Linked DNA regions of Cystobacter fuscus. The protein of the gene in region 2 interacts with the protein of the main gene of each other region in a pairwise test. Links are inferred from orthologs where the notes say so. Each region holds a gene or a part of one and is shown on either strand. Other genes may lie near its edges. The genes, in order: secD and pheT.

The links.
Region 1: the proteins of pheT (region 2) and secD interact in binary tests that used the Escherichia coli proteins (3 or more experiments, as listed by UniProt). The link is inferred for Cystobacter fuscus from one-to-one orthologs.

Annotation. Positions count from the first base shown.
Region 1 is NZ_CP022098.1:7,657,298-7,671,662, forward strand. The notes cover bases 7,696-10,649. They hold secD (protein translocase subunit SecD), read right to left. Parts: upstream 10,081-10,649; coding sequence 8,311-10,080; downstream 7,696-8,310. Other genes in these bases: secF (protein translocase subunit SecF), read right to left, coding at 7,696-8,286; yajC (preprotein translocase subunit YajC), read right to left, coding at 10,080-10,430; tgt (tRNA guanosine(34) transglycosylase Tgt), read right to left, coding at 10,644-10,649. Outside these bases: CYFUS_RS30925 (hypothetical protein), read left to right, coding at 1-1,064; CYFUS_RS30930 (hypothetical protein), read left to right, coding at 1,061-1,909; CYFUS_RS30935 (YHS domain-containing protein), read left to right, coding at 2,128-2,349; CYFUS_RS30940 (hypothetical protein), read left to right, coding at 2,582-4,072; CYFUS_RS30945 (hypothetical protein), read left to right, coding at 4,080-4,694; CYFUS_RS54670 (SitI3 family protein), read left to right, coding at 4,730-5,137; single-stranded-DNA-specific exonuclease RecJ, read right to left, coding at 5,138-6,844; more of secF, read right to left, coding at 7,114-7,695; more of tgt, read right to left, coding at 10,650-11,828; tRNA preQ1(34) S-adenosylmethionine ribosyltransferase-isomerase QueA, read right to left, coding at 11,845-12,930; CYFUS_RS30980 (SpoIID/LytB domain-containing protein), read right to left, coding at 12,992-14,098; CYFUS_RS30985 (hypothetical protein), read left to right, coding at 14,149-14,365. UniProt on the Escherichia coli protein: Part of the Sec protein translocase complex. Interacts with the SecYEG preprotein conducting channel. SecDF uses the proton motive force (PMF) to complete protein translocation after the ATP-dependent function of SecA.
Region 2 is NZ_CP022098.1:5,810,501-5,825,017, reverse strand. What follows is about bases 7,621-10,726. They hold pheT (phenylalanine--tRNA ligase subunit beta), read right to left. Parts: upstream 10,327-10,726; coding sequence 7,915-10,326; downstream 7,621-7,914. Other genes in these bases: pheS (phenylalanine--tRNA ligase subunit alpha), read right to left, coding at 10,326-10,726. Also shown: CYFUS_RS23735 (Ig-like domain-containing protein), read right to left, coding at 1-62; CYFUS_RS23730 (DUF6310 domain-containing protein), read left to right, coding at 457-1,464; CYFUS_RS23725 (DUF5953 family protein), read left to right, coding at 1,466-2,224; CYFUS_RS23720 (invertase recombinase-like protein), read left to right, coding at 2,611-4,296; CYFUS_RS23715 (hypothetical protein), read left to right, coding at 4,379-5,818; CYFUS_RS51775 (DUF6310 domain-containing protein), read left to right, coding at 5,970-6,182; more of pheS, read right to left, coding at 10,727-11,375; rplT (50S ribosomal protein L20), read right to left, coding at 11,508-11,855; rpmI (50S ribosomal protein L35), read right to left, coding at 11,954-12,163; thrS (threonine--tRNA ligase), read right to left, coding at 13,075-14,517.

The DNA.
Region 1 (14,365 bases), 1.9 Mb from region 2 along the record:
TCCAGCTGTCCGGCAACGATCCCGAGGTCCAGGCGGCCACGACGGAAGACGCACTGCGGCGTGCGATGACGAAGGACGCGGGCCGCCCCATCACCGCCAGCTTCATCCCCGACGCCCTGGGGGTGCTGACGCCCGCGGACTTCCACTCCTGGAACGTCACCACCACGTATTACAACCTGGAGCGGGCCTGGGAGTACTTCAACACCGTGGCCAACGTGCCCCAGGCGGAGCTGCCCCAGACGCCCGTCTACTACTTCCCCGAGTTCATCCTCGGGGAGCTGAGCGACAAGCCACAGCGCGACAACGCCCTCTTCTTCGCTCCGATGGGCGCCTTCATGGTGCTGCCCTTCGACACCCTGCAGAAGGCGCCCCTGGCCATCAACGCCTCCATCCTCACCCACGAGTACGCCCACCTCGTCTTCAACCGCCGCGTCTTCGACGGCCGCGCCCTGCCCCCTCCCCTCACCGTGTGGTCCCAGGACGGCTTCACCCCCGGCCTCAACGTCATCAAGGCCATGGACGAGGGGATCGCCGACTACCACGCCTACGTGGCCTCGTGCGCCACGCGCTTCGGCTGCAACACCCGCGTGCTGTCCACCACCTACGATGACGCCCTGGTGGCCTCGCGCGACCTCGCCACGCCCCGGTGCATGGACGCACTGCTGTACAACCAGCTCACCAACGCCAACCTCGCCGAGGCGGCCGGCCTGGAGTACCGGGTGGGGACCCTCCTCGCCCACGCGCTCTACCGCTCCGCGGGCACCGAGGCCGAGCGCCAGGCGCTGGTGCGCGCGCTGGTGGCCACCTACTCGGACCCGGACGGGGCGAAGTACGGCTTCAACCAGCTCGCCAGCAGCTTCCTGAACTCGCAGGACCAATTCACGCTCGCCGTGGCCGCCAAGGCCATCGTGCAGCACCTGCCGGCTGGCAGCACCCTGCAGGCGCAGGTGTGCAACAACTTCGTCAACATCCTGCAGATCCCCGCCTCCGCCCTGACCGGCACCAATGCGTGCCCCGCCAGCACCGTCCCCGGCGACTGCCCCTCGATCTACACCACCCCATGACGACCCGAGCCCCCTTCACCTGGCCGCTGTTTTCCCTCCTGGGTTGTCTCGCGCTCGCCTCGCCCGCGCTCGCCCAGGGCGAGGATGAGCCCTACCGCTACCCGGACGAGGAGGAGGAGGCCCCCTCCCGGAGAGGCCGCGCGCCTCCCGAGGACACGCCCTACGCCTACCCCGACGACGAGGACCCGCCCGCGTCCTCGCGCCCCAAGCGCCGTTCCGCCCGGGACGCGGAGTACAAGGATCCGGACGACTTCCGCCGGGCCGAGCGCGGGGAAGAGGAGGAGAAGGACTTCGAGCGGCTGGCGCGCACGGATGACCCGAACACGGGCATCGCCTTCGAGGTGCTCGGCGGGGTGATGCTGCTGAGCAGCCCGCGCGGGCAGTTTCTCGGAGATCCCGTGCCCGCCTTCGGCGGACGCTTCACCTGGGAGTACGGGCGGCTGCTCAACTCCGAGCCCCTGCGCGAGGCGCTCTGGCTGGACGCGCGCTACGGCTTCGTCGGCCAGCGCGAGGGCACCGCGCTCGTCGTCGGGGACGTGCAGCGGCACTACGTCTCACTCGCCCCGGCGTACGAGCTGACCTTCGGCGAGGGCTCGGACTACGGCCTCTACGCGCAGGTGGGCGGTGGCATCGTCTACGAGCTGTCGCGCCTGGAGGTGGGCGGCAAGCTGACGCCGGTGGAGGGCATCAAGCCCCTCATCCAGTACGGCGTGGGTCTCCGGGGCCGCACGAAGCTGTCCGCGACGTCGAATCTGCGGCTCACCTGGCGCCTGGAGCTGATGCGCTTCCGGCGCGGCTACCAGGACGACACCTCCGCGGGCCTGAGCGCCGGCCTCGGCTTCTGACGGGGGACGGGCGCTCGTCCGCCCTCCCCTCGTGGCTCCCACCGGGCGGGCCATCCCACCGCCGCATCCAGGGAAAACTTTTCCCTCCGGTGGACGGATCTACCGTCCCCTCCCGGTTTGACTCACGTGTAAACCCGCGAATCCACTGAACTCCGTTCCTGGCATGTCTGCTGCTTTTGTAACGGCGCGTCAGATCGAAGGGGTTGGGGAGGCGGGAGATGAAGAGCACGCAGAAACAGCAGTTGGACCCGGTGTGTGGCAAGCACCTGGAAGCGCCCGAGGGCCGCCCGTCCACGGAGTACAAGAAGCGGCGGTATTTCTTCTGCTCGGAGCGGTGCCGCACGGCCTTCGAGAAGCGGGCGGAGCGCTTCCGGATGAACGACCTGGCACGCGCGGGAGCGCTGCTGACACCCGGCCGCGTGCGCTGGGGCATCGCCTAGGCCACGCGGAGGAGTTCTGCGGGGGTCGTCAACCCGGACCCTCATTCCTTTCAGATTCGCCCTGTGAAAGCCTCCGCCCTGCTCCCTACCCAGGGAGAGGGGGGAGCACATGCACGACAAGCGGAGCGGACTCAGGAGAGAAGTGAAGAGAGGCCCGCCGCATTGGGCACCCACGAGGGCCTTCGGGCTCATCGTCCTGTTTCTCCACGCGGCATGCGCGACGCAGGCACCCATGAGAGGCCAGGTCAGCGGGAAGAGCCGCTGGCGGCCTCCGTCGGCGAAGGAAGCCCACGAGGCTCCGCGCCAGTTCGAGCCCGTGGTGGTTGTCTTCGCAGACAGTCCCCAGGTGCGCGGCAACACCCGCGTGGTGGCCCTCACGGCGGCCGAGTACCAGCGCGCGGTGCAGGTGCTCGGCCACCGCTTCCAGGTGAAGGGCTCGGCCCAGGAGACGGCCCAGGTGCTCCTCCAGGCCATGCCGGAGGAGGAGCTGCTCGCCGAGGTGTACCGCGACAGGGTGCTCACGCTGGTACCCCTCGACGACAAGGGCCCGCTGGTGCCCGAGGCCGAGGCGGCACTGAAGGAGAAGTACCTCCGCTGGTGCGAGCGGCGCGGCGGCGGTGATTGCCTGGGCCTCTTCACGGATGGGCCCTACCTGCGCACGGACGACAGGCGCACCCTGGCGCTCGCCCTGGCCTTCGGCTCGGTGCTCGATGAAACGCAAGCCGCCCTGGGGCGGGAGCTGAGCCCGAAGGCGGTTCTCTCGTCGCTGGTATGGGCCACGGGCCTGTACCTGGCGCTCTGGCTACTTCCCGAGCCGAGCACGAAGGCAGCCGCCGCCGCGCTATCCGTGGTGCTGCTGGCCTGGTTGGGCCTGGACGCCATGTGGGGCCTCATGGACGGCTGGGCCACCATGGCTCACCGGGCCCACGAGGCCACCACGTTCGAGGAGTTGCGCGAGGCGGGCGAGACCTTCGGGCGAAGGATTGGGACGGATGCGGCCCGCGCCATGATTCTCGCGGTGGCCACCCTCGGCGGGCGGACGCTCGGCGAGGTGGCCGCGCATGTGCGCTCGTTGCCGAGGTTCAACCAGGTCCAGGCGCAGTGGGCAGCCCAGGGCATGGAGGGCTCGGTGGCCGTCGCCATGGAGGAGGTGGCCGCGGTGGAGGTGGTGGTGGAGGAGAGCCGCACTCTCGTCGTCCTCACGTCCCCGCAAGCGCCCATGGCCATCAATGTCCTGGCGAAGAGTGGTGCCGGCGGAGCTGCTCGAGGGCACTCGGGCGCGGTAGCCATTCAGCACCGCGGCGGCAACAAGCAGGTCGTCCTCGGCAACGGGGAACGTTGGCACCTCCCTCGAGGCAAGAGTTTCAAGGATATACCGGCGAAGGACCGGCTGGGCGACGAGCTGCAGGCGGCCGTGAAGGAAGAGGCGGCGAAGTGGTCAGTGAATGAGCTCACCCAGGCGGAGTTCAAGGCCATCGACGAGATGCGGAGCCTCGGTAAGGAGCACCGGGCGAATCTGCTGGAGCGGCAGGCTCGAGGCCGGTGGGTCGAGGCCCGGTTGAAGGAGCGGTTCCCGAATCTGTCCTGGAATGACCGAGGGGTCGATATTACGGGTCCGGCAGGTCAGAACTATCACTACGAGATCCTGTCTGGTACGGAGTCCAACTTCGCCCTGCACGGGCGCCGGATGGCCAGCACCTTCTTCCGCATGATCTTCTTCTGAGGGCCACGTGACTCCCAACATCCACTACAAGGATCGAGAGATCGTAGGCGAGCGGCTGGAGCTGTCGAAGGGCGCGCTCTACTGGCTCGGGCCCAACCTCACGCTGCGCAACTGCACCGTCGTCATCAGCGTGGCCTCGCGCTGGCTCACCATGATGTCAGGGCAATTCATTGACTGCACCATCCAGGCGAAGGGGGAGTTGAAGAACAAGCGCTGGAGTCGGATGAATTTCAAGGGGTGCCGCTTCAAAGGCCGGTTTACCGGCAACGACTTCGGTTTTCGCGAGGACGATCTCGATAAGTGGCGGCTCGGCGGGATTGCGGACTGCGACTTCACGGAGGCGCGGCTCGACGCCTGCCGGTTCTACAACTGCGACATGAGCACGATTCGACTGCCGCGCTGGCCGTGCTTCACCATCCTGGATCCGGTCCGCCGTGCGGAGGAACTGGCCCGCGTGGAGTGGCCCGGCACGTACGGGCGGGTAGTGATCGAGGGCCTGAAAAGACAGGACAAAAGCATTGTGGCTCTAACAGACCATGCTCCCTCGGAGGCGGCGCAGTTCGACACGACGCATGAGGAGTTGCGCGCGGTCCTGGAGAGGGTGCCATGGATTGTCATGTAGAGGAGTACTTGACCGCTACGCCCTGGTGTCAGTGATTGGAGCCCATCCCAACACCCTCTCATGCAACGGCTCGCGAAGGCTCCAATCGCCGACCTGAAAACCTCATCAACGCAACAGTTTCGATCTGCGCCACAGAAAGTGGGACGGAATCGGCCATCGAGTCCGCATTCCATTTCACCCCTACACTGACAGTCAGTTTCCGCCGCGCGCATGATGCGGACTGGGACGGGTTCAGACGAACTCTGCTGGATGCGTCCCTCTTGCTATTGAATGAATCGCAAGACACGCTCCTGCTCTTCAATGGGGAACGAATCGAGTTCCAGCGATTCGGCGGGCAGCTCGTCTTCAATGCCGAGTCTGGATATTGGCGAGACAAGGACTGGCTGAAGAGCAGGCTCGGCCTTCCATTTGAATGGCGTCCCTTACCGTCGCCACTGCTCTAACTAGGCGGCGATCCGCAAGTCCTTGAGCTTGAGGGACAGCCGGCGCTGGCCGCGGAAGGTGTCGAAGCCAGCCTGGAAGGCCAGGTCCACGGGACCCTCGGTCAACGCCAGCCGGTCCGCCATGCCGAAGCCGATGGCGTCCATGTTGGGCGCATCCACCAGGGCCAGCTTGAGGTGGCCCGAGCCGCCCGTCTTGTGCGGCAGCACGCGCGGGCGAGCCACCTGGCGGCGCAGCACCAGCACGGGCTCGGGGTTGCCCTGTCCGAAGGGCCCGAGCCTCTGCAGCGCCTCCACCGCCTTCTCATCCAGCTCCGACACGCCCACCACCGCGTCCACCTTGCAGCGGGGGATGAGATCCTCGGGCGTCAGGCGCTGGTGGGCGATGCGCTCGAAGGCCTCGCGGAAGGCGGGCAGGTGTTTGCCCTCGATGGTGAGCCCGGCGGCGTGCTTGTGGCCACCGAAGCGGGCGAACAGGTCCGCGCAGCCGCTCAGCGCGTCGTACAGGTGGAAGCCCTCGATGCTGCGCGCCGAGCCCTTGCCCACCCCGTCCTTCACCCCGACCATGACCGTGGGCCGGTGGAAGCGCTCCACCACGCGCGAGGCCACGATGCCGATGACGCCCGGGTGCCACCCGTCCGCGTAGAGCACGAAGCCGCGGGCGTTCTGCTCGGCGCGCTCCCCGGCCTGGGCGAGCGCCTCGGTGAGGATGCTGCTCTCCAGGCCCTGGCGCTCGGCGTTGGCCCGGTCCAACACCTGCGCGAGCGGACGGGCCGCCTCGAGGGTCTCCGAGCACAGGAGCTGCAAGCCCAGCGAGGCGTCATGCAGCCGTCCCGCGGCGTTGATGCGCGGGCCCAGGCGGTAGCCCACCTGCCCGGCGGACACCGGACTGTCCGCGTCCAACCCCGCCACCTCCTTGAGGGCCCTGACGCCGGGACGCAGGCCCGCGCTCAGCGCCTGCAGGCCATGGTGGACGAGGATGCGGTTGGCGCCGGTGAGTGGCACCACGTCCGCCACGGTGGCCATGGCCACCAGATCCATCAGCGCCTTGAGGTTGGGCTCCTTGCGGGTGGCGAACCAGCCATCATCGCGCAGCCGCTTGCGCAGGCCCATGCACAGGTTGAAGGCCACGCCCGCGGCGCACAGGTGCTTGGTGGGGTACTCGCAGCCGGGCTGGTGGGGGTTGAGCACGGCCACCGCGGGGGGCAGCGTGGGGGGCACCGTATGGTGGTCCACCACCACCACGTCCAGCCCCAGCTCCTTCGCCCGGGCGATCTCCGCCACGGAGGTGATGCCGCAATCGAGCGTCACCAGCACCCGCGTGCCGTCCGCGGCGATCTTCTCCACCGCCTGGAGGTTGAGGCCATAGCCCTCGTCCATGCGGTGGGGGATGTAGGTGGCGGGCCGGGCACCCAGCTCCCGGAGGAACAGGGCCATGAGCGACGTGGAGCACACGCCGTCCACGTCATAGTCACCGTAGAGGGTGATGCGCTCCTTCTCCCGGAGCGCCCGGGTGAGCCGCTCCACGCCCGCGGCCATGCCCTTCATCCGGTAGGGGTCGGGCAGGTCCGCCAGCCGGTCGGACAGGAAGGCGGAGGCGGCCTCGGGGGTGCGCAGCCCGCGGTGGATGAGGACTCGCGCCGGCAGGGGATGGAGACCCAGCTCCACGGACAGTGAAGCCGCCTGCTCCTGGGGCACTTCCGGCATCATCCAACGCACAGTCACCTCCGCTCCGGAGCCTCCTACCGTGGGAGCGTCCGGGCCAGAAATCTTCATCACTCTACCTGGGGGGTCTGTCCAGACTGATCTGACCTGGGATTCGCTCCCCTGCTCGCCTGCCCTCGAGGTGGGGTGGGATACGCCGCCACGGGGCTTGGACGAGGGGCCTCCATGCCCTGGAAACACCCGAGGCCCGCGGGTCCGTGGAGTCACGGAGCCCGAGGGCCTCGGCGAGCGCTACCTGGATGGTTCCGGGGAACTCAGGCCGTCGTGGGCTGGTTGACGCCCGCCTTCTTCCCACGCGCCTGCTCGCGCTCATCCAGCCAGATGGTGACGGGGCTGGCGATGTACACGGACGAGTAGGTGCCCACGATGATGCCCACCAGCATCGCCCAGGCGAAGTCGCGGATCTCCCCCACGCCGAAGATGAGCAGACCGACGAGCGAGAGCGCCGTGGTGCCCGAGGTGAGGATGGTGCGCACCAGGGTGTCGTTGACGGCGATGTTGATGACCTCCGGCAGGGGCTTGCCCTTGAACTTGCCCATGTCCTCGCGGATGCGGTCGTAGATGACGATGGTGTCGTTGACCGAGTAGCCCACGATGGTGAGCAGCGCGGCGATGGCGGTGAGGCCGAACTCGGCGCGGCTGAACAGGTAGAAGCCGGCCACCATGATGACGTCGTGCAGCATGGCGAGCAGCGCGCCGGGGCCGAACTTGAAGTCGAAGCGGAAGGCCACGTAGATGAGGATGGCCACCATGGAGAAGAGCAGCGCCTGGATGCCGCGGTTGCGCAGCTGCTTGCCCACCTGCGGACCCACGTACTCGACGCGGCGCATCTCGAAGTCCGGCTTGTCGGCGGCCTGGCCCTGCACCAGCGCGCCGCGGATGCGGTCCGCCATGCCGCTGGCCACCACCTGGTAGTCGTAGTCGCCGGACTGCGCCTGGCCGATGTCGCGCACCTCTTCCACGCCGGTGCCGGTGCCCTCCACGGTCTTCTCGATCTGCGCCACGTCCAGCGGCTGCTTGGAGCGCACGTTGATGATGCCGTTGGCCAGGTCCACGCGGATGGCCTTGGGATCGATCTGGCCGAGCGCCTGGAGGGCCTGGCTCGCCTTGGCCCCACCCTCCTCGGTGAGCTGCGTCACGCCGCCCAGGCGCACGAGGAACGAGTTCTCCGACGCCGCGCCGATGCTCTGCACGGACACGTCGTGGAGCTGCCCGGTGGACTCGACGCGCTGGCGCACGTCGCTCGCGGAGACGGAGTGGTTGAACTGCACCTCCACCACCGTACCGCCAGCGAAGTCCACGCCGAAGTTGAAGCCCACCACGGCGATGCCCACGAGGATGATGAGGTTGATCGCCGTGGAGATGAAGAGGGCCGGCTTGCGCTTGCCGATGAAGTCGTAGTTCGTCTTGTTCTTGAGGATCTGCATGTCGGCTGTACCCCGAGGTGCTGCCTAGACGGACACCGTCTGGGCGTTCCGGCCGTGGACGAAGTAGGTCATGATGACGCGCGTCACCAGGATGGAGGTGAAGAGCGACGCCAGCAGGCCGATGATGAGCGTGGTGGCGAAGCCGCGCACCGGGCCCGTACCGGTGAAGAAGAGGATGAGGCCGGCGATGATCGCGGTGACGTGGGCGTCGAAGATGGTCCAGAAGGCACGGTCGTAACCCTGGTCCACCGCGGCGCGCGGCGTCTTGCCGTGGCTGAGCTCCTCGCGGATGCGCTCGTTGATGAGCACGTTGGCGTCCACCGCGATACCCAGCGTGAGCACGAAGGCCGCGAGGCCCGGCAACGTGAGCGTGGCGTTGAAGAGCGCCATGCCCCCGAGGATGAGCAGGCCGTTGAGCAGCAGGGCCACGTCCGCGATGAGGCCCGCGGAGCGGTAGTACAGCCCCATGAAGACGATGACGCACAGCACGCCCACCGCCGCGGCGAGGCTGCCCTTGCGGATGAGCTCGTCACCCAGCGAGGCGCCCACCTGGCGGATTTCACCCGTGGTCACCGGCGCGGGCAGCGCGCCCGCCTTGAGCGCCAGCGCCAGCGTCTGGGCGTCCGCCAGCCACTGCTCCAGCGGACGGCCTCCCGCGCGGCCCATGGTGATGCGCGCCCGGCCACCGCCGATGCGCTCGTTGATGCGCGGCGCCGACTGCACGTAGTCGTCCAGGACGATCGCCATGCGCCGGCCCACGCCCTTGTCGGTGAGCTCCTCGAACTGGCGCGCCCCGGCGGCGTCGAAGCTGATGTTCACCTCGGGCTCGTTGAGCTGGCTGAGCGAGGCGTCCGCGCCGGTGAGGCTCTCGCCCGTCAGCGGCGCTTCCTTCTCCAGCAGGTAGGTGCGGTAGCTGTCGCACACGCCCTTGCGCGTCGCGCTCGCGATGCACTCGAGCATCACCACGCGGCCCTGGGGCGTCGCGTCCTTCACGTACGCCAGGAGCGCCTCTCGGTTGGGCCCCTGGAGCTGGGGAAAGCCGTCGGCGGTGGTGAGGGTGATGTTGCTGCCCTCGGGCGGAGGCGAGTTCTGGTAGTGCTGACGGAAGAAGTCCGTGGTGTCGTCCACCATGTGGAACTCGAGCTGCGCCGTGGTGCCCACCAGCTCCTTGGCCTGCTCGGGATCATTGCGGCCCGGCAGGGAGATCTGGATGGCGTCCGTGCCCAGCTTGCGCACGTCCACCTCGGCCACGCCCCACTTGTCGATGCGGCGGCGGATGACGAGCATCGCCTGGTCCACCGACTCGTCGCGGAAGCGGTTGATCTGCCCCTCGTCCGGCGTGAGCACCAGCCTGGCGCCGTCACGCGACACGCGCGTGAAGTCGGTGAAGGTGGCGAGCACCTCCTTCTCGATGGCGTCCATGGTGGAGGGGTCCTGCGCGGTCAACGTGAGCTGGAGCCGCTCCACGTCCGTGTCCACCGTCACCTGGCCCAGCTGCTTCTCGTTGATGTAGCGGGCGATCTGATCACCCCGGCGCTCGGTGCGCTTCTCCAGGGCCGTCTTGGTGTCCACACGCATCACCATGTGGATGCCGCCCTGCAGGTCGAGCCCCAGGTTGATGCGGTACTTGGCAGGAGGCGCCCACGAGGGCATCGCCTTCTCGATGGCCGCCAGGTTGTTGCGCTCGCTGCGGTCCACCTTGAACAAGGAATAATAGGAGGGCATCAGGAGCCACACGGTCACCAGCGTCACGCCGATGACCAGGCCCAGCCTCCAATACCAGCCGCGATCCATCACTTCTCCTCCTTCTTGTCCTCGGCCTTGGTCGCCCCGGCCGCCTCACCCGCCGCATAGCGTCCGGCCACCGACGTCTTGAGCACGCGGATGCGCGTTCCGCTGGCCACCTCGAGCGTCACCTCGCGATCCATCACGTTCTGGATGCGCCCGATGAGGCCACCCTGGGTGACGACCTCATCGCCCTTCTTCAGGCTGGAGATGAGCTCCTGGTGCTTCTTGAGCTGCTTCTGCTGCGGGCGGATCATCACGAAGTACATGATGGCGAACAGCCCGATGATGAAGACGATGTTCATCATCCCGCTGGGACCGCCCGCCGCCTGCGCCAGGATTGGAATGCTGTCTGCCACGAACCGCCTCGTCGCTGGATGAAATTTGTACCGGGTCGCCGCCCCTGGATTTCACGGCCGGCGAATGTGTCCGAAAGGGGGGCCTCTTAGCAGCAGCCCCACACCCCCGGCAAGCAAACCGAGGAAACCGGACACTTCCGCCCCGCGTCATTCCCGTCGGGCAGGCGGCCAGGGACGCCCTTCCTGGCGGCCTCCCGGGCCCCTTCCCGGGCGCTATTTCGTCCGCGTCCGCTCGGTCTCCTGGGCCCGGGCCCGCTCCCGGAAGTCGCGGGCGAACTGGGCATAGCGGTCCTGGGCGATGGCCTCGCGCACCTGCTTCATGAGGGTGAGGAAGTAGTGCAGGTTGTGCAGGCTGTTGAGCCGCATGGCCAGGATCTCCCCCGCCACGAAGAGGTGGCGCAGGTAGGCCCGGCTGAAGTTGCGGCAGGTGTAGCAGGAGCACGCCGGGTCCGCCGGCCGCTCGTCCCTCGCCCAGGTGGCGTTGCGGATGACGAGCTTGCCCTCGGAGGTGAAGAGCAGGCCGTTGCGCGCGCAGCGCGTGGGCAGCACGCAGTCGAACATGTCCACCCCGTGCTCCACGCAGGTGACCAGGTCCACGGGCGTGCCCACCCCCATGAGGTAGCGCGGCTTGTCCCGGGGCAACAGGGGCGCGGAATACGCCACCCCCTCGTACATGGCCTCCGGTGTCTCGCCCACCGCGTAGCCACCGAGCGCGTAGCCGGGCAGGTCCACCGCGCACACCTCCTCGGTGTGCCGCTTGCGCAACTCCTGATCCAACCCGCCCTGGACGATGCCGAAGAGCGAGGAGCGCTCGCGGCTCCAGGCCTTCACGCACCGGTGCAGCCAGCGCGTGGTGCGCGCCAGGGACTTCTCCAGGTAGGCCCGGCTCTCGGTGGACGGCGGGCACTCGTCGAACGCCATGATGATGTCCGCGCCGAGCGTCTCCTGGATCTCGATGGAGCGCTCGGGCGAGAGCATCAGGTGGCGCCCGTCCAGGTGGGACTGGAAGGCCGCGCCCTCCTCGGTGATCTTCCGCTTCTCCGAGAGGCTGAACACCTGGAAGCCCCCGCTGTCGGTGAGCATGGGCCTGTCCCAGGAGATGAAGCGGTGCAGGCCGCCCATGTGCCCCACCAGGTCGTCTCCCGGCCGGAGCATCAGGTGATAGGTGTTGCCGAGGATGATCTGCGCGTCGAGCGTGAGCAGATCATCCGGCCCCACGCCCTTGACGCTGCCCACGGTGCCCACGGGCATGAAGATGGGCGTCTCCACGGGGCCGTGCGGTGTGTGCAGCCGTCCCCGGCGCGCGCGCGTGCCCGAGGCGTCCTCGTGCAACAGCTCGTAGCGCACCAGGCTCGGTGCGACCCGGGTGTCCCCCTTCTCCTTGCGCGGCTCTGCCATGGCGTCTGTCGTCTCCCTACTCCGTCACCAACATCGCGTCGCCGTACGAGAAGAACCGGTAGCCGGCGGCGACCGCCTCCCGGTAGGCCGCCAGGGTGCGCTCGCGCCCGAGCAGCGCGCTCACCAGCACCACCAACGTGGAGCGCGGCAGGTGGAAGTTGGTGACGAGCACGTCCACCGCGCGGAAGGTGAAGCCGGGGCGGATGAAGATGGACGTCTCGCCCGGGCCCGCGCGCAGCCCCCCGGACTCGGGCTCCCACGCCGACTCCAGCGTGCGCACCACCGTGGTTCCCACCGCCACCACCCGGCGGCCCTCGGCCTTGGCGGCGTTCACCGCCCGGGCGGTGGCCTCGGGGACGGTGTAGCGCTCCGGGTGCATGTGGTGCTTCTCCAGGTTCTCCTCGCGCACGGGCAGGAAGGTGCCGGGCCCCACGTCCAGCGTCACCTCCACGCGTTGGATGCCCCGGGCGGCGAGCGCCTCGAAGGTGGCCTGTGTGAAGTGCAGCCCCGCGGTGGGCGCGGCCACCGCGCCCGAGGCCCGCGCGTACACCGTCTGGTAGCGCTCGGCGTCCGCGTCCTCGGGAGGCCGGGTGATGTAGGGCGGCAGGGGCAGGCGGCCCGCCGTGTCCAGCAGCCGCGCGAGCGACGTGCCCGGCGCCGCGTGGAAGCGCACCCGGTACTCCCCTCCCCCGAGCGCCTCCAGCACCTCGGCCTCCAGGCCACCGGCGAAGGACACGCGCGCCCCGGGCTTGAGGCCCTTGGAGGCCTGGCCGAGGCAGATCCACTCGAGCGCCTCGGGGGCTCCGCCGAGCGCCTGGGAGGTGAGCGTGGCGGCGGCGGGGCGCACCACGAGCAGCTCGACCCGGCCGCCCGTGCCCACCTTGGAGCCCAGCAGCCGGGCGGGGATGACCCGGGCGTCGTTGACCACGAGCAGATCGCCCTCGCGCAGCAGCTCGGGCAGCTCGGCGAAGTGGCGGTGGCTCCAGGCGCCCGTGGCGCGGCTCACCACCATGAGGCGCGAGGCATCCCGGGTGGCCAGGGGGGCCTGGGCGATCTGCGCCTCGGGGAGCGCGAAGTCGTAATCGGAGAGCTGGGAGGACACGGCGGGAGCCGCTTGTAACAGCCCGGACGCCTCGGACGAAACGGGATGTAGCGGTGGAGCTTCAGTAGAGCTGCTGCAGCTCGGTGTCCGGGTAGTAGTGCAGGAGGATGTCGCGGTAGGACTTCCCGCTGTCGGCCAGCGCCTTGGCGCCCCACTGGCAGAGGCCCGCCCCATGGCCATAGCCACGGCCGGTGAAGTGCCACTTGCCCTGGGTGTGCTCCACGTCGAAGTCCAGGCTCTTGAGCTTCGTGTAGCCGAGCTTGCGCCGGAACTGGGCCCCATCGACCGAGGCCCCGCCGGCCGCGCTGACCCGGTTCACCCGGTGCGTGGACGTGCGGCTCGTCACCCGGAAGCCCTCGGTGGACTGACCCAGGGCGGCGCGCAGCTCGGCATCGGAGACGGTGGCGCTCCAGCGGCTGGCGGGCAGGCGGCCACACGGGCAGTCCACGGCCTTGAGGTAGGGCAGATCCCGCTGGAGCGAATCCCAGCCGGACTCGGTGCGGCCCCCACAGGAGGCATGGAAGTAGGCCTCGATGGGGGCGAGCTCGTACGTGAGCACCTCGCCGCGGGTGGCCTCCACGGCGGCGCGGGTGCGGGGGTCCTCCCGGTTGAGGCCGCCGTACACCTGGTGGAGCACGCTGCTGCCCATGTGGAAGGGGGCGCCGTAGGTCTCCAGCTTCTTCTGCAGGGCGTAGGTGCGGGCCGCCACGGCCTGGGCCTTGAGGGCCTCGGGGGGAAAGGAGACGGGCATCTCGCTGCCGAGCACGGCGGCGAGGTAGTCCTCCAGGGCGATGACGTTGACGAGCTGGAGCCCGTCCTTGTACAGGCGCACCACGACGTCGCCGCGCACCTCCATGTCCCCGGCGCGAATGGCCGAGTCGCCCGGCGTGCCCGCGTCCGACGACTCCACTCCGGCGCGGAAGCGCACCGCGGAGCCGATGACGGGCGCGCCGTTGAGCTCCAGGCGCGAGCCCCGCCGCCGCACGACGACCCCGTCCTGCTGCAGGGGGGTGAAGGAGGCGTCCTCGGTATCGGAGCCAAAGGAGAGGCCCTTGCCACTCACGCGCACCTCGCCCTGGGCGTCACCCATGGCGATGCGCATGGTCTCCACGGCGGGCGCGCGCAGGGGCACGAGCACGAGCAGCATCAGTGCAACAGGTCGCCACATGGCCGCCAGTGTAGGGGGGGCTGATCACGGCTCAAGAAATCAGCCGCCGGATGTCGGAGAATGCCGCGCCCGTGTCCCCTGCCCCCGACGCCTCCCAATTCTCGACCGCGCAACTGCTCGCGGCGCTCCGAGCCCTGCCCTACCGCGAGGCCGCCTTCCTGCTCACGCGGCTGACCCAGGGCCGCTCCCTGGAGGAGAGCGCGGCCTTCTACGGCATCTCCCCGGAGGCCTTCTCCGTCCACTTCCTGCGCGCGGCGCTGGGGTTGT
Region 2 (14,517 bases):
ACCGGGGATTCGCAGGCGGTGAGGACGAGTCCCGCCGCGAGCAGGGGCACCAGGATGCGCATGGAACTCTCCAGGAAGGCCTCAGTGCTTTTCCTGGTTATTGCAGAAATCCAGTAAAGTTGGATCTCGCTCCATGCGAAAAGCAGGAAGACGGGCCGGCGCTGGACAGCAGTTCCTCGTCCGAGAGCGGCCTGGTATGTGCGTCAGGTCGGCTCCCACGATTGCCCTTTCGAGGCCTGCTCGGACTTCACTCACGTTGCGGCCTGCAAGCTCGCTCGAGCTCCTTTCGAGGCCTTCTGTCCCTGGGCTTCGAGTCCGAGGGTCGCCCCTCGTCCCCGCCAGATAGCTACCGAGGGGTTCCCCCGCGTGCTCGTCCCTTGCCATCGGGGCATGCTGACATACTCCCCAGCGGGCCCGACTTGAGCCTGCCCCCTCGCTTGGCGAAAAGACGTGACGATGCGCTTGCGAACCTGGAGCGCGCTCCTGTTGCTGCTCACCACATGCGCTAGCGCGCCCGCCCCGCCGTCGATGCCACGGCCCCATGCCTTCGCGCCGACTCCCACCTCGGGCCCGCGCATCCGGCTCGTTTCGGCGCCGATGGAACCAACACCGGAACGGTCGTGGATTGGAAAGGCGGATCTGGACAAGGCCAGGGCACTGCTGTCTCGGGCGCGCAAAGACATCGAGCCGCGTCAGTGGGAACAGTTGGACCGCAAACTCACCGCAGCGGAACGGGCCTTCGAGCGCTTCTCCCGTGCCGCGAGGACGAGCGGGCAAGCCGCAGAGGTGGCGAGGGGAGTCGAGGGCTTCGCGCAGGCTGGACGCGCGAGCGAGGCTCCTTTGGCGCTCTCCAGGATGGGTCCGGTGCTCGTGGCCCTCGTCCTGCTCTGGCCCTCCAGCACCGTCGGGCCGGAGCAGGACAGCCGCCCGCCCTGGGTCGACGCTCAACGGGAGTTCGAGGCACGGCTGCGGGACGTCTCGGAGTCCTCACGGCAGCTCATGGTGGAACTTGAGGCCCAGCCTCGTGCGACGAAAGCACCGGCACGGGAGCCCTCGCCGCAGAAGCAGCTCGCGTCCGCCCTCGTGGAGGAAGACGACCCGAGATGCAATCCCATCCCCTTGCCGCGCCACCGTGGCGGCCATGACCCGCACAACGAATGTGCCGACATGCTGCCGGGCAACACCTTCCCTGGTGGGGATGTGTACGTGAATGGGAAGAATTTCGACGCGCTGCAACTGGCCACGCGTACGCTCTGGGAGGTCAAGACGGATGACTTTGAAAAACAACCATCCCGCTCTCAAATGTTCTTTGTCAGGATGAAACTGCCGGAAATACAACGCGAGAAAAGGCTCGCAGAAGCATGTGGCTATAATTTTGTCGTTGGCGTCAAAAGCACCGCACATAAAATTGCTCTTGAGAGCCTGGATCGCAACCTCAACATCGTCATTATGGACTGGTGCTGACATGGTGTTTGGTCGAAATGGGATTACTATCAGCGTGTACGCGCCTGCGCTCGTGGGCGACGATGAACGCCCGCTTGCCATCGTTCATGGAATGGAGCGTGCGCTTCCTGGATTGCGCTTGGAGTGGACGACCTCGGAGAAGGAAGACCTCATCCCGCTACATCACCGCGATGAGTGGGTTGCGTCCAACAGGACAGACGGAGGGTTTCCGTTCCTTTGCAACGATGACGATGACCACCTGGTGGCGATTTCCGGGTGGGAAAATCCGAACGGTCTTGCCGCAGATGGCATGCCGCATTTTGAAGTTCATGCGCACCTGCCACTCGACCCAGCCAGTATCGCTGCGGTAGCGGATGTGCTAGCGGCCATTGGGGAAGGCGCACGCGCGTATTGGGGGCACGCCACGCCATCCAACGCGACCGTGGAAATTTCGCGGCAGACGGTCGATCCGGTGCGTAAGCCAGGAGTTCCGCCACGGGGGCTGCCCACGCTCAGGTTCCCAGACTACATCTGCTCGCCTGAGATTCCGCATTGCCTCGGGTGGCTGAACTACTGGTCGGCCGCCGCTGCTCAGGCCATCGGGTTTCCGGACACGGCGCGCGACGCGGACTTGCTCTCACGGGCGCGGCGCACCGCGACGGGCGGGTGGGTCGTGCAGCTCACGGACGCGCCGCTCGATCTCGATAACCCCGCCCACCTGGACGCGCTCAAACGGGCCTACGAGCGCTTCCCGGAGATCGGCGGGCGAGCCACCCCTTGAGACTCGGCGCGGCTCGCAGTGGCCATGCTCAAGGTTCCGTCTTCGGGCTCACTGGGAAGGTGACGTTCCCGAGGGTGCCGGTACGCGGCCCGCCTGTCAGGCGACAGGAATTTTTGACCCCCTTGACAGAGTGCAAGCGTCCTCGACCCAACCCGATGCTTGCGACGACCCATGGAAGGCCTCCTTCGCGCCAGTGACTGGCGGACGGATGCTCATACCCGGGGGCACCTGCGGCAGGTTGTTCTGCTTTGTCACTTCTTACCTGACTGTACCGAATCAGAAGGACGCTTCTGACACCGAGTCTTTGCATTCCTCCGACATTGAACTATTTCAGGCTTATCGGAGATGCTAGGTAGAACTCGTTCCTTTGAAGCTGGAGGTTTGCTGTGAAGTTGTTCCGAGTATGCCTGACGTCGCTGATGGTCCTGCTGACCGCCTGCGGTGATTCGACGGATCCAGAAGGGCCCCCTGATTCCGGTCAGCCACGACCGGACGCGGGCACGCAGCAGCCGGATGCTGGCACCGAAGTGCCGGATTCAGGCTCGGAGCCTCCGGACTCCGGGACGGAGACGCCCGACTCGGGCACCGAGACTCCGGACTCTGGCACTGGGACCCCGGACTCGGGCACGGAGACTCCGGACGCTGGCACCGAGGTTCCGGATGCGGGCACCGGGACGCCTGATTCGGGGACCGAGACGCCGGACGCGGGCACGGAGACGCCCGATGCGGGCTCCGACGCCGGGACGAGCGTCCTCGACAACTGGAGCTTCGAGGAATGGCCCGGCGCGCTTCCCTCCCAGTGGCTGGGCAGCAAGTCGAACCTCACCAGCGACGCGGTGCAGAAGGTGACGACGAATCCCTACCAGGGCCTCAACGCGGCCCGGCTGATCAATGACACGGGCACGCACAAGCGCTTCACCACCGTCGCGAAGTCCATGCCCGCCGGCCGCTACTCCTGCACCTACCAGGTGCGGGGCTCCGGTGAGATCCGCAACGCCTTCTTCGACACCGATTACTCCTCGTACTCGAGCTACACCACGGTCGAGACCCAGGACTGGACCCGGGTGTCGTACGCCTTCAACCTCGCCAACCCCGTCTACGACACCTTCGAGTTCGTCTTCAGCCTCCGGAACACCCGGAGCGACCACCTGATCATCGACGACGTGCGCTGCGCCCGCGCCCCGGAGCCGTGTGACATGGTCAGCTGCCAGTCATGGGAGCGCTGCGTGAACGCCACCGCGACCTGTGAGCCGCTCTCCGGCCGCTGCAACAACGCCACCCAGTGCAGCGAGTGGCAGACCTGCGATGCGTCCCACACGTGCGTGACCGCGGCGGACCGCTGCGTCCGCCATGCGGATTGCGCCGGCACTCCGCAGACGCCCGTCTGTGATACCGCCTCGCACCTCTGCGTGGAAGGCGACCCCTGCGCGGGCGTCGTCTGCAACAACCCGGCGACGAGCTGCAACCCCACGACGGGCGTGTGCGAGCTGTCCCCTGGGGCCTGCTTCACCACCTACGACTGCCGCGGCGACCTGCCCGCCTGCGACCCGGCGACCCGTCGCTGTGTCTCCGCCGAGCACCCCGCGAACATCATCCGCAACGGCGGCTTCGAGAACTGGAGCAACACGCCCATTCCGTACTACGGCACCCCGTACATTCCCGACTACTGGTACGGGCTGGACAACGGCGTCGCGGATCCGGGCTCGGAGATCAAGCCCTCGCGCCTCGTGCCCTACACGCAGGCGGTGCACGGAGGCTCGCGTGCGCTCCAGTTCGTCGTCCCCATCCAGGTCGCCGAACGCTTCACGCTCCAGAAGTTCAACGTGCCGACCGGCAACTACTCCTGCTCGTACCGGGTGAGGGGCCACGGCACCATCCGCCACCGCATCTACTCGAGCGCCGGCTGGAGCCCTCAGACGGACTTCATCACGGTGGACAGCGATGCCTGGGAGCCGGTGTTCTTCCGCTTCACCGGCAACGTGCGTGACTGGCGCCTGTTCTTCTACCCCGGCCGCAGCGTGGCGGACCGCGACCACCTCCAGGTGGACGACGTGGTCTGCACGAAGGACTAGCAGGCCCGCGTGAGAGGCATGCGCCTCCCCGGAACCTCCTACTCGGACTTCGCCGCCTCGTGGAAGCCGGGTAAGAGGCGTCATGCTCTCTGCTCCCCCGTGCGGTTCTGCCTCCGCGCGGCGCTGGCACCTTCCACTCCTCTTCGCGCTGTGGGGCCTCTTCGCCTCATGGTGCGTCGCGGGGTCTCCGCCCTGCGTGGATCTGGCCGCGCATGGCGCCCAGTTGGAGACCCTGAGGCTCGCGCTCCGGGGAGATCCCGCCGTGCGCGCGGTGTATGGCGTGCACTTCCCGTGGGGCTATGGCCTCATCTACTGGCTGCTGTTGCCCCTGGCGATCGTCACCAACGGCGCGGTGGCCGTGCGGGTGGGCCTGTGGCTCGCGCTGATGCTCTACCCCGTGTCCCACCTCGCCCTGGTGCGCGCCTGGCGGCGCTCGGACGCGGTGCTCCTCGTGGGCCTGCCCCTCGCCTTCAACCTGTCGTACTGGTACGGCCTGCTCTCCGGGCTGTTCGCCCAGTCCCTCGCCTTCCTCACCCTCGCCGCCTTCGTCCGGGCGCTCGAGGCTCCGAGCCCCAGGAGGTTCATCTGGGTGAACCTCCTCGCGGCGGCCACCTTCCTGTCCCACCTGGTGGCGTTCGCGGCGATCAGCGTGGCCATGGCGGCGGTGGCGTTGAGTGGGCGACCGTGGCGCGCGCGCATCCAGGGGCTCGCCGTGAGCATGGGACTGCCCGTGCTGCTCTCCTTGCCCAAGGCCTGGAGCATGGCCACCCGGGCCGTCACCCCCGGCGACTGGCCGGTGACCGAGTACAACGCCGCCTCGCACATCAACTGGTTCTTCAAGACGTACCAGCCCGAGGGCTGGCTCGCGGCCGTGGGGCCGCTGCTGGTGACGCTCGCCTTCGGGGTGTACTGGCTGCGCCGCCGGCGCGAGGAGCCCGCCGCCCCGGCCATGGCCTTCCTCGCGCTCGTGGCGCTCTACCTCGTCACCCCCAAGACGCTCTCGGGCATCTTCCTCGTGAGTGTGCGGCTGCCGGTGCTCGCGGGCATGTGCTCGCTCTTGATGGTGGACTGGCGCGTGCTGCCCCGGGCCCTGCGCGCGGGCCTCGTCCTGCTGAGCCTGTTCTCCCTGGGCGAGACGGCCGTCTTCCACGAGCGCTTCGCCCGGGCGGTGGAGGGCCTCGACGAGGTGATGGCCGGTGGGCCACCGGGGCGCAACGGCTACTTGTCCCTGGTGGGCGCCACCGTGCTGGGCAGCCGCCACATCTACCTGGCGCACCTGGGGCAGTGGCTCACCGCCACCCGGGGCGGCGTGGGCCATGACTTCTTCACGGATGCCAGGCACCACCCGGTGCACGCCCTGCCCGGTCAGGCGCCGGTGAGCGACGTGCGCGCCGCCACCCTGGAGCAGCGCCAGTGGTTCGACACCGTGCTCGTCTTCGGCGAGGGCACGCCGCCCGAGCCCTTCGACACCTGGCGCGAGACGGCGCACGCCGGACGCTGGCGCCGGCTCGAGCGGCCCTGATCCCCGCGCGGCGCCCGCCGCGGCAGTGGGACTCCCCCCTGGATTCGAAGTATCGCAATCACGATGTCGTCATGGCGCTGAAGCTCATTGTTGGCGAGGCCAATGCCGCCCTTGGCCATTGCCTTAAAAGATTGGAGTTGCCTTCGGTCGCATGGAGACCAACAAGTTCCGCCGACAGCTTTTCGAACGAGCACAGACGCCACATCGAAGAACTGACAGCCTGACGGAGTACGCGCTCAGGGCTCCTCGCCGCCAGACGGTATTTGACTTCCAGGTCGGCGTGCGAAGCGCCACTCACAAGGCCATGCTGGAAATCGAGGAACCGCAACTTCAGGGCGTTATCGTCCTCATGGATTGGTGCTGAAATGTCCGCCACACAAAAAGACCAGATGACCATGATCGTCTACGCGCCTGCGCTTGCGGTCAATGATGGCCGTCCATTGGCTGTTGTTCATGGAATGGAACGCGCAGTTCCTGGTTTGTGCATCGGGCTTATGATTTCTGACGAGGGACAACTTGTTCCGTTACAGGATCGTGATGCACTCGTTGCCCGTGAGAGTAAGCGCGGGGAGTTTCCGACTCTGCGCAGCATCGATGACAACTTCCGAGTGAGAGTAATGGGATGGGGGAAACCGGCGGGGATGTCTCCTGGCGGTCGGGCACAGTTTGAATTCCATGTGTCAGTGCCTCTGTCCGCGGACGGCATCGCGGCTGCGGCGGCTTTGCTAGAGGCTGTGGCGGAGGAAGCACGCGCGTTCTGGGGGCACGCGACGCCGTTCAGCGCGGGGGTGGACATTGCACGCCAGACGAAGAATCGGCCAGACGACCTGGAGCCGCCTCCCCGTGGCCTGCCGGTGATCAGGTCCCCCAGTGCCATGCGCTCGCCAGAGATTCCGCATCGCCTCGGGTGGCTGAACTACTGGTCGCCCGCTGCCGCACGGGCCATCGGCTTTCCGGACCCGGCCCGCGACGCGGAGCTGCTGTCACGCTCACGGCGCACCGCGACGGGCGGGTGGGTTGTCAGGCTCACCGATGCGCCACCCCGCTCACCTGGACGCGCTCAAACGGGCCTACGAGCGCTTCCCGGAGATTGGCGGGCGCTCCACCCCTTGAGCACCTGTGCGCCAGCTCCATGCCGCTCCGGTCCGAAGCGCCGAAGGGGCACGCCGAGGGCACACGCGGGCAAAGAAAAAGCCCAGCAACCCCGGAGGATTGCTGGGCTTCTTTGGCGAGGAGTACGGGACTTGAACCCGTGGCCTCCGGCGTGACAGGCCGGCGTTCTAACCAACTGAACTAACTCCCCACAACGACTGCCTTCCCGATGGGGAAGATGAAGACCCTGGAGTCCACCGTGAAGCCAGACTCCAGGGTCTTCGATGGTCGGGGCGACAGGATTTGAACCTGCGACCACTTGCACCCCAAGCAAGTGCGCTACCAGGCTGCGCTACGCCCCGTTGTGCTGTCTCCCGCGCGGTGCCTTTCGGCGTCGGCGAGATGGGCTGCCTTATGCCCCTACCCCATCTTCAGGTCAAGAAAGAGATCGGGCAGCCCTCGAAAAAATCACCCGGCTTTCGCCTTCATTCCGCCCGCGACACCTTCACGGGCTCGAGCCCCTCGAACTCCTCGTCCATGTCCTCGGGATCCAACCCGGCGGCCTCGGCGGCGTCGGCGGCGGCCTCCTCGGCGGCGTCCAGCTCGGAGTGGTTCTCCGGAATCTGCTCGCCGTTGAGCGCCGCCTTGAGCACCGCGCTCGGCCGGAAGGTCAGCACCCGGCGCGCCGAGATCTCGATCTCCTTGCCCGTCTGCGGGTTGCGGCCCACGCGCGCCTTCTTCTGGCGCACCTGGAAGTTGCCGAAGCCCGAGATCTTGATCTTGTCCCCCCGCTCGAGCGTTTCCTTGAAGGTGTCGAAGACGAGTTCCACGATCTCCGCCGACTCCTTCTTGGAGAAGCCGACCTTCTCGTAGACGCCCTCGATGATGTCCGCCTTGGTCATGCGCGTGCCTTCGCGTCCCTCTTCCGGGGTGAACCCGGCGGACTGTGACAGTCTTCCCCAACGACTGTCAACCCACCGGTTTCACTCAGGTTTTTCGCGTTCTCAGGCGCGCAGGGCGCCGCCCAGGCGCTGGTTGACCTCGGCGATGATGCGCTGGTGGGCGGTGCCCACCTCCGCGTCGGTGAGGGTGCGCTCGGGCGAGCGGTAGCGGATGGCGTACGCCAGGTTCTTGCGTCCCTCGGGGATGGGCTTGCCCGTGTAGACGTCGAAGACGAGCGCGTCCTCCACCAGCGGCCCGCCGACCTCGAGGATGACCCGACGGACCTCGTCGTTGGGCAGCTCCAGGGGCACCACCACGGCCAGGTCCCGCAGCACCGCCGGGAAGCGAGGCAGGCCCCCCCAGGCGGGCACGAGCCGGGCGGCGGCATAGAGCGGCCCCGTGTCCAGCTCGAAGGCGAAGACGTCCCGAGGCAGCTCCAGGGCCTTGGTCACACGCGGGTGCAGCTCGCCCACATGGCCGAGCACCGTGCCGTCGGCCAGCTCCACCCGGGCACAGGCGCGCGGATGGTACGCCGGGGCCTCCGCGGGGACGAAGCGGACTCCGTCCACATGGAGCGCGTGCAGCACCCCCTCCACGGCGCCCTTGGCGTCGTAGAAGTCCGCCCTCGCGTCCTTCTGGGTCCAGGTGCGGCCACCACGCAGGCCCCAGCACAGGCCCGCCAGACGAGGCACCTCTCGCGCGGCCGGCTGCTGACCCTGGCCGCCGGCGGGGTCGCGCAGGTAGGCCCGTCCCATCTCGTACACGAACACGGTGTCCACCTGGTGCCGCACGCTGCGTGAGAGGTTCTCCAGCAGGCCGGGCAACAGGCTCGTGCGCATCACCGACTGCTCGACGCTCAGCGGGTTGAGCAGCGCCACCGGCTGCTCCTTGCCCCCGAGGGCCTCCAGCACGCGCGGCATCACGAAGGAGTAGTTCACCACCTCGCTCAACCCCGCTCCGGCGAGTGCCTGACGGGCGCGGCGCTCGGCCTCGGTGGCGGGCGGCTCGGGGGCCAGCTCGGCGAGGCCGCGCGGCAGCTTCGCGGGGATGTTGTCGTAGCCGTGGACGCGGGCGAGTTCCTCGAAGAGGTCCTCCTCCCGCTCCACGTCCACGCGGGCGCGGGGCACCTCGAAGGTCGTCTGCCCGCTCCCCTCCTCCACGGCCTTGAAGCCCAGGGTGCCGAGAATGCGCCGGCAGTCCGCCTCGGCGATGGCCACGCCGAGCACCTTCTCCACCCGGCCATAGCGCATGGACACCCGGCGCAGCGGCTGGGGCTGGGGGTACACGTCCACGCGGCCCGGCGCCACCGTGCCACCGGCCAGCTCGGCGATGAGCGCCGCGGCCCGATCCACCGCGGGCACGACGGCATCCAGGTCCGCCCCGCGCTCGAAGCGGTGCGAGGCCTCGGTGTGCAGGCCATGGCGCTTGGAGGAGCGGCGGATGCTCGAGGGCTGGAAGTGGGCGGACTCCAGCACCACGCGGGTGGTGCTCGCGCTCACCTCGCTGTCCTCGCCGCCCATCACTCCGGCCAGGGCCTGGGCCCGGTCGCGGTCACAGACGAGCAGATCCTCGGCATCCAGCGCGCGCTGCTTGCCATCCAGCGTGGTCATCTTCTCGCCGGGCCGAGCGGTGCGGACGATGATCTCCTGGCCCGCCACCTTGGCCAGGTCGAAGGCGTGCAGGGGCTGGCCGTACTCCAGGAGGACGAAGTTCGTCACGTCCACCACGTTGCTGATGGGGCGCACGCCGCACGCCTTGAGCCGGTCCTGGAGCCACTGGGGCGAGGGGCCGATCTTCACGTTCTCGATGACGCGGGCCGCGTAGCGCGGGCAGCGCACGGGGTCCTCGATGCGCACCTTGATCTTGCTGGAGGCGGGCTCGCCGGACTCCGCGAGCCGGGGCTCGGGAAGCTTCAGGGGCGAGCCCGTGGCCACGGCCACCTCGCGCGCCACGCCCAGGTGGGACAGGGCATCGGGCCGGTTGGGGGTGACGTTCACCTCCAGCACCACGTCATCCACCCCGAGCGCCTCGGCGATGGGCGTGCCGGGCACGAGCTCCGGCGGGAGGATGAGCAGGCCGGAGGACTCCTCGGACAGGCCCAGCTCCTTGGCCGAGCAGAGCATGCCGAAGCTGTCCACGCCGCGCAGCGGAGCCTGCTTGATCTCCACGCCATTGGGCAGCTTCGTGCCGAGGGTGGCCAGGGGCACCTTGTCCCCGACCTTGAAGTTCTTGGCGCCGCACACCACCTGGAGCTTCTCCGGGCCGCCCAGGTCCACCTTGGTGACGGACAGCTTGTCCGCGTTGGGGTGCTGGACGGACTCCTGGATCTGCGCCACCACGACGCCGCGCAGGGCCTCGCCGGGGCGATCCAGGCCCTCGATCTCCAGACCCACCGCCGTCAACTTGCGCGCCAGCTCCTCCACGGCCGCGGGCAGCGCCACATAGTCCTTGAGCCACTTGACCGAGATCTTCATCAGAACTGCTCCAGGAAGCGCGCGTCGTTCTCGAACATCATCCGCAGGTCATCGATGCGATAGCGCAGCATGGCGATGCGCTCCACGCCCATGCCGAACGCGTAGCCCGTCACCTCGGTGGCGTCGTAGCCGCTGTACTTGAAGACGTTGGGGTGCACCATGCCGCTGCCGAGCACCTCCAGCCAGCCGGTCTGCTTGCACACGCGGCAACCCTTGCCGCCGCACGAGGTGCAGGAGATGTCCACCTCGGCCGAGGGCTCGGTGAAGGGAAAGAAGGAAGGCCGGAAGCGCGTGCGCGTGTCCGAGCCGAAGAAGGCCTTCACGAAGGCGTCCAGGGTGCCCTTGAGCTCGGCGAAGCTCACGTCCTTGTCCACGAGCAGCCCCTCCACCTGGTGGAACATGGGCGTGTGGGTGATGTCCGAGTCGCGCCGGTAGACGCGGCCCGGCATGACGGCGCGGATGGGCGGCTTGCGGTTGAGCATGAAGCGCACCTGCACCGGCGAGGTGTGCGTGCGCAGGAGCACCGGGCTGTCCGCCTTCTTCGCGTGGCCGAGCGAGGCCTCGTCCACGTAGAAGGTGTCCTGCATGTCGCGCGCGGGGTGATCCTTCGGGAGGTTGAGCGCCTCGAAGTTGAAGTAGTCCAGCTCGATCTCCGGCCCATGGGCCACCTCGAAGCCGAGCCGCTGGAAGGTGCGGACGATGTCCTCCATCGTCCGGGACACCGGGTGGCGACTGCCGGGGGTGACGCTGCGCCCGGGCAGCGTCACGTCCAGCCTGGGGCCGCGCAGCTCGCTCTCGAGCGCCGCCTCCTCCACGCGCTGGATGGCCTCGCCGAGCAGCTTCTCGATCTCGGCCTTGACCTGATTGGCCACCTCGCCCAGGGCGCGGCGCTCGTCGGGGGGCAACTTGCCCATGCCGCCGAGCACACCGGACAACTCGCCCTTCTTGCCGAGGTAGCGGATCCGGAGCGCCTCCACCGCGGTGGGTTCCGAGGCGACGGAGATCTCGCGCCGTGCCGCATCCGCGAGCGACTGCAAGCGGTCTCGCATCGGACTTCGCCTTCCTCCCCGGGCTCATGCCGGGGCAAAAAAAAAAGGCCGCCCACAGGGGCAGCCCGGTTCACTTCCAGGAGCGGAGGACGGCCCGGGAACACCCCGGACCGCCGCCACTGCCGCTTCTTCTCAGGCCGCCTTCGCGATGTTGGCGACGGCGGCAAAACCGGCGGGATCCGCCACGGCCAGATCGGCGAGGACCTTGCGATCCAGGGCGATCTTGTTCTTGGCCAGACCGGAGATCAGCCGCGAGTACGACAGGCCCGTGAGGCGAGCGGCCGCGTTGATGCGGACGATCCACAGCGAGCGGAAGTTGCGCTTGCGCTGCGCGCGATCACGGCTGGCGTAATCCAGCGCGCGCTCCACGGCCTGGTTGGCCCGCTTGTAGCAATTCTTGCGGCGGCCCCGGTAGCCCTTGGCCAGCTTCAGAATGCGATTACGACGACGACGGGCCTTGAATCCTTTTTTGACGCGCATGACTCACTCCTACCTTCGAGGTGTTTGAAAACCCCCGGTGCTCTCGCACACCGTCAGGGCCCTCTTGCTGCCACTGCGACTGCGACTGCGCTTGCCGACTAGTTGGCCCCGTACGGGAACAGCTCCAGACGCACCTTCTTGGCGTCCATGTCCCGGAGGTGACCCGTGCCCCGGTGCTCGCGCTTGAGCTTCTGGCTCTTGGCGTGGGTGAACAGGTGCTTGCCATAGGCCTTGGCGAACTTCACCTGGCCGGACTTCTTCACGTGGAAGCGCTTCTTCGCGCTGCTCCGGGTCTTCAACTTGGGCATGATGCCGTTTCCTTCCTTCTCGCTCGACGTCCGTCTGGAGGTGGCGGGCCTCGAGAGACCCTCCACCGGGTTCATCTATTTCGCGCCGCCGGACTGAGCCGCCGGAGCCGTGGGGGCCGCCTGGGCCACCGGTGCATCCACCGCCGGGGTGCCTTCTCCCGGAGCATCGCTGGGCTTCTTGCCACCCGCCGGGCCGCCCGCCGCGGGCTTGCCCGCCGCCTCGGCCTTCTCCGCCGCCGCCGCCTGCTGCCGGGCCAACTCGCGCGCCCGCTGCGCCACCTTCGGGTTGGGGGCGATGATCATGAACATCTGCCGCCCTTCCATGCGCGGCATCTGCTCCACCACCGCCACGTCCTTCAGGTCCTTGATGACGTCGTCGAGGATGGCCGAGCCCAGTTCCTTGTGCGTGATCTCACGGCCACGGAACATGATCGTGACCTTGGCCTTGTTCCCCTCCTCGAGGAAGCGGCGCACGTTGCGAACCTTGAACTCGTAGTCATGCTCCTCCGTCTTCGGGCGGAGCTTGACTTCCTTCAGATGGACGACGACCTGCTTCTTCTTCGCTTCCGAGGCCCGCTTCTTCTCCTCGTACTTGAACTTGCCGTAGTCCATGATCTTGCAGACCGGCGGCTTGGCCATGGGGTTGACCTCGACGAGGTCCATCCCCTCGGACTGAGCACGCTCCAGGGCGGCTTCGATCGACAGGACACCGAGCTGCTCTCCCGCGGGTCCTACAACGCGGACCTCGCGAGCGCGAATACGGCGGTTCGTTCTTTGGTCGCGAGCGATGTGACAGTCCTCCAGCTAGTGGGAGTAGGTACCCCCCTCGGAAGGGGGGCAAGATACTTGCCAGCCTCCGGGAGTCAAGGGCCCTCAGAAGGTCCCGGACTCCAGGGAGGACAGGTAGGACATCAGGGCCAGGCCGCTTCCTTCTCCAGCAGGGCCTCGAAGAGCTCCAGCTTCATGCTCTTGAGGTCCTCTCCGCCGTAGCGGCGGGGGGAGACCGCGCCCGCCTCCACCTCGTTGTCGCCGATCACCAGGGTGAAGGGGATCTTCTGCACCTGACCCTCGCGGATCTTGGCGTTGAGGGTGATTCCCCGCTCGTCCAGTTCCACCCGGTAGCCCTTGGAGCGCAGCCGGTCGCGCACCTGGCGGGCGTAGTCGAGCTGCCGGTCCGCCACGGTGACGAGCGTGACCTGCACGGGCGCCAGCCACGCCGGGAACGCCCCCGCGAAGTGCTCGATGAGGATGGCGATGAAGCGCTCGAAGGAGCCGTAGATGGCGCGGTGCAGCACGACCGGGCGGTGCTCGGCGTTGTCCTCGCCCACGTAGGTGAGATCGAAGCGCTCGGGCGCCAGGTAGTCGAGCTGGATGGTGCCCAGCTGCCACTTGCGGCCGATGCTGTCGGACACGTCGAAGTCGATCTTCGGGCCGTAGAAGGCGCCATCGCCCGGCTTGAGCTCGTACTGCAGACCCAGGCTCTCCAGCGCGCTCTTCAGGCCGCCCTCGGCCCGATCCCACAGCGAGTCATCGCCGAGCCGCTTCTCCGGCCGCGTGGACAACTTCACCGAGTAGCTCAGCCCCACGGCCTTGTAGACGTGATCCAGGATGCGGACGAAGTGCTTCACCTCGTCGGGGATCTGATCCTCGCGGCAGTAGATGTGGGCGTCGTCCTGGGCGAACTGGCGCACGCGCGTGAGGCCGCCCAGCGAGCCGGCCGCCTCGTTGCGGTGCAGTACGTCCTGGGTGTGCAGGCGCAGGGGCAGGTCGCGGTAGCTGTGCTTCTTGAAGCCGTAGTACAGGTGGTGGCTGGGGCAGTTCATCGGCTTGAGCGAGAAGTCGTGCTCGCCGCTCTCGTTGTCCAGCACGAGGAACATGTTCTCCTTGTACTTGCCCCAGTGGCCGCTCGTCTCCCACAGGCCCTTGTTGTAGAGCAGCGGGGTCTTGATCTCCACGTAGCCGTTGTCGGTCGTCAGCCGGCGCATGAAGGCCGACAGGGTGTTGTAGAGGGTGGTGCCCTTGGGGGTCCAGAAGGCGCCGCCGGGCGAGAACTGGTGGAAGTGGAAGAGATCCAGTTCCTTGCCCAGCTTGCGGTGGTCGCGCTTGCGCGCCTCCTCCAGCCGGTTGAGGTGCTCCTGGAGCGCCTTCTTGTCGAAGAAGGCCGTGCCGTAGATGCGCTGGAGCATCGGGTTGCGATGATCGCCGCGCCAGTAGGCACCGCTCGTGGACATGAGCTTGATGACGCCGATCTTCCCGGTGCTCGGCGCGTGGGGCCCGAGACAGAAGTCCACCCAGTCGCCGTGGGTGTAGAGCGTGAGCGTCTTGGCGCCCTTGGCCGCGATGTCCTTGACGAT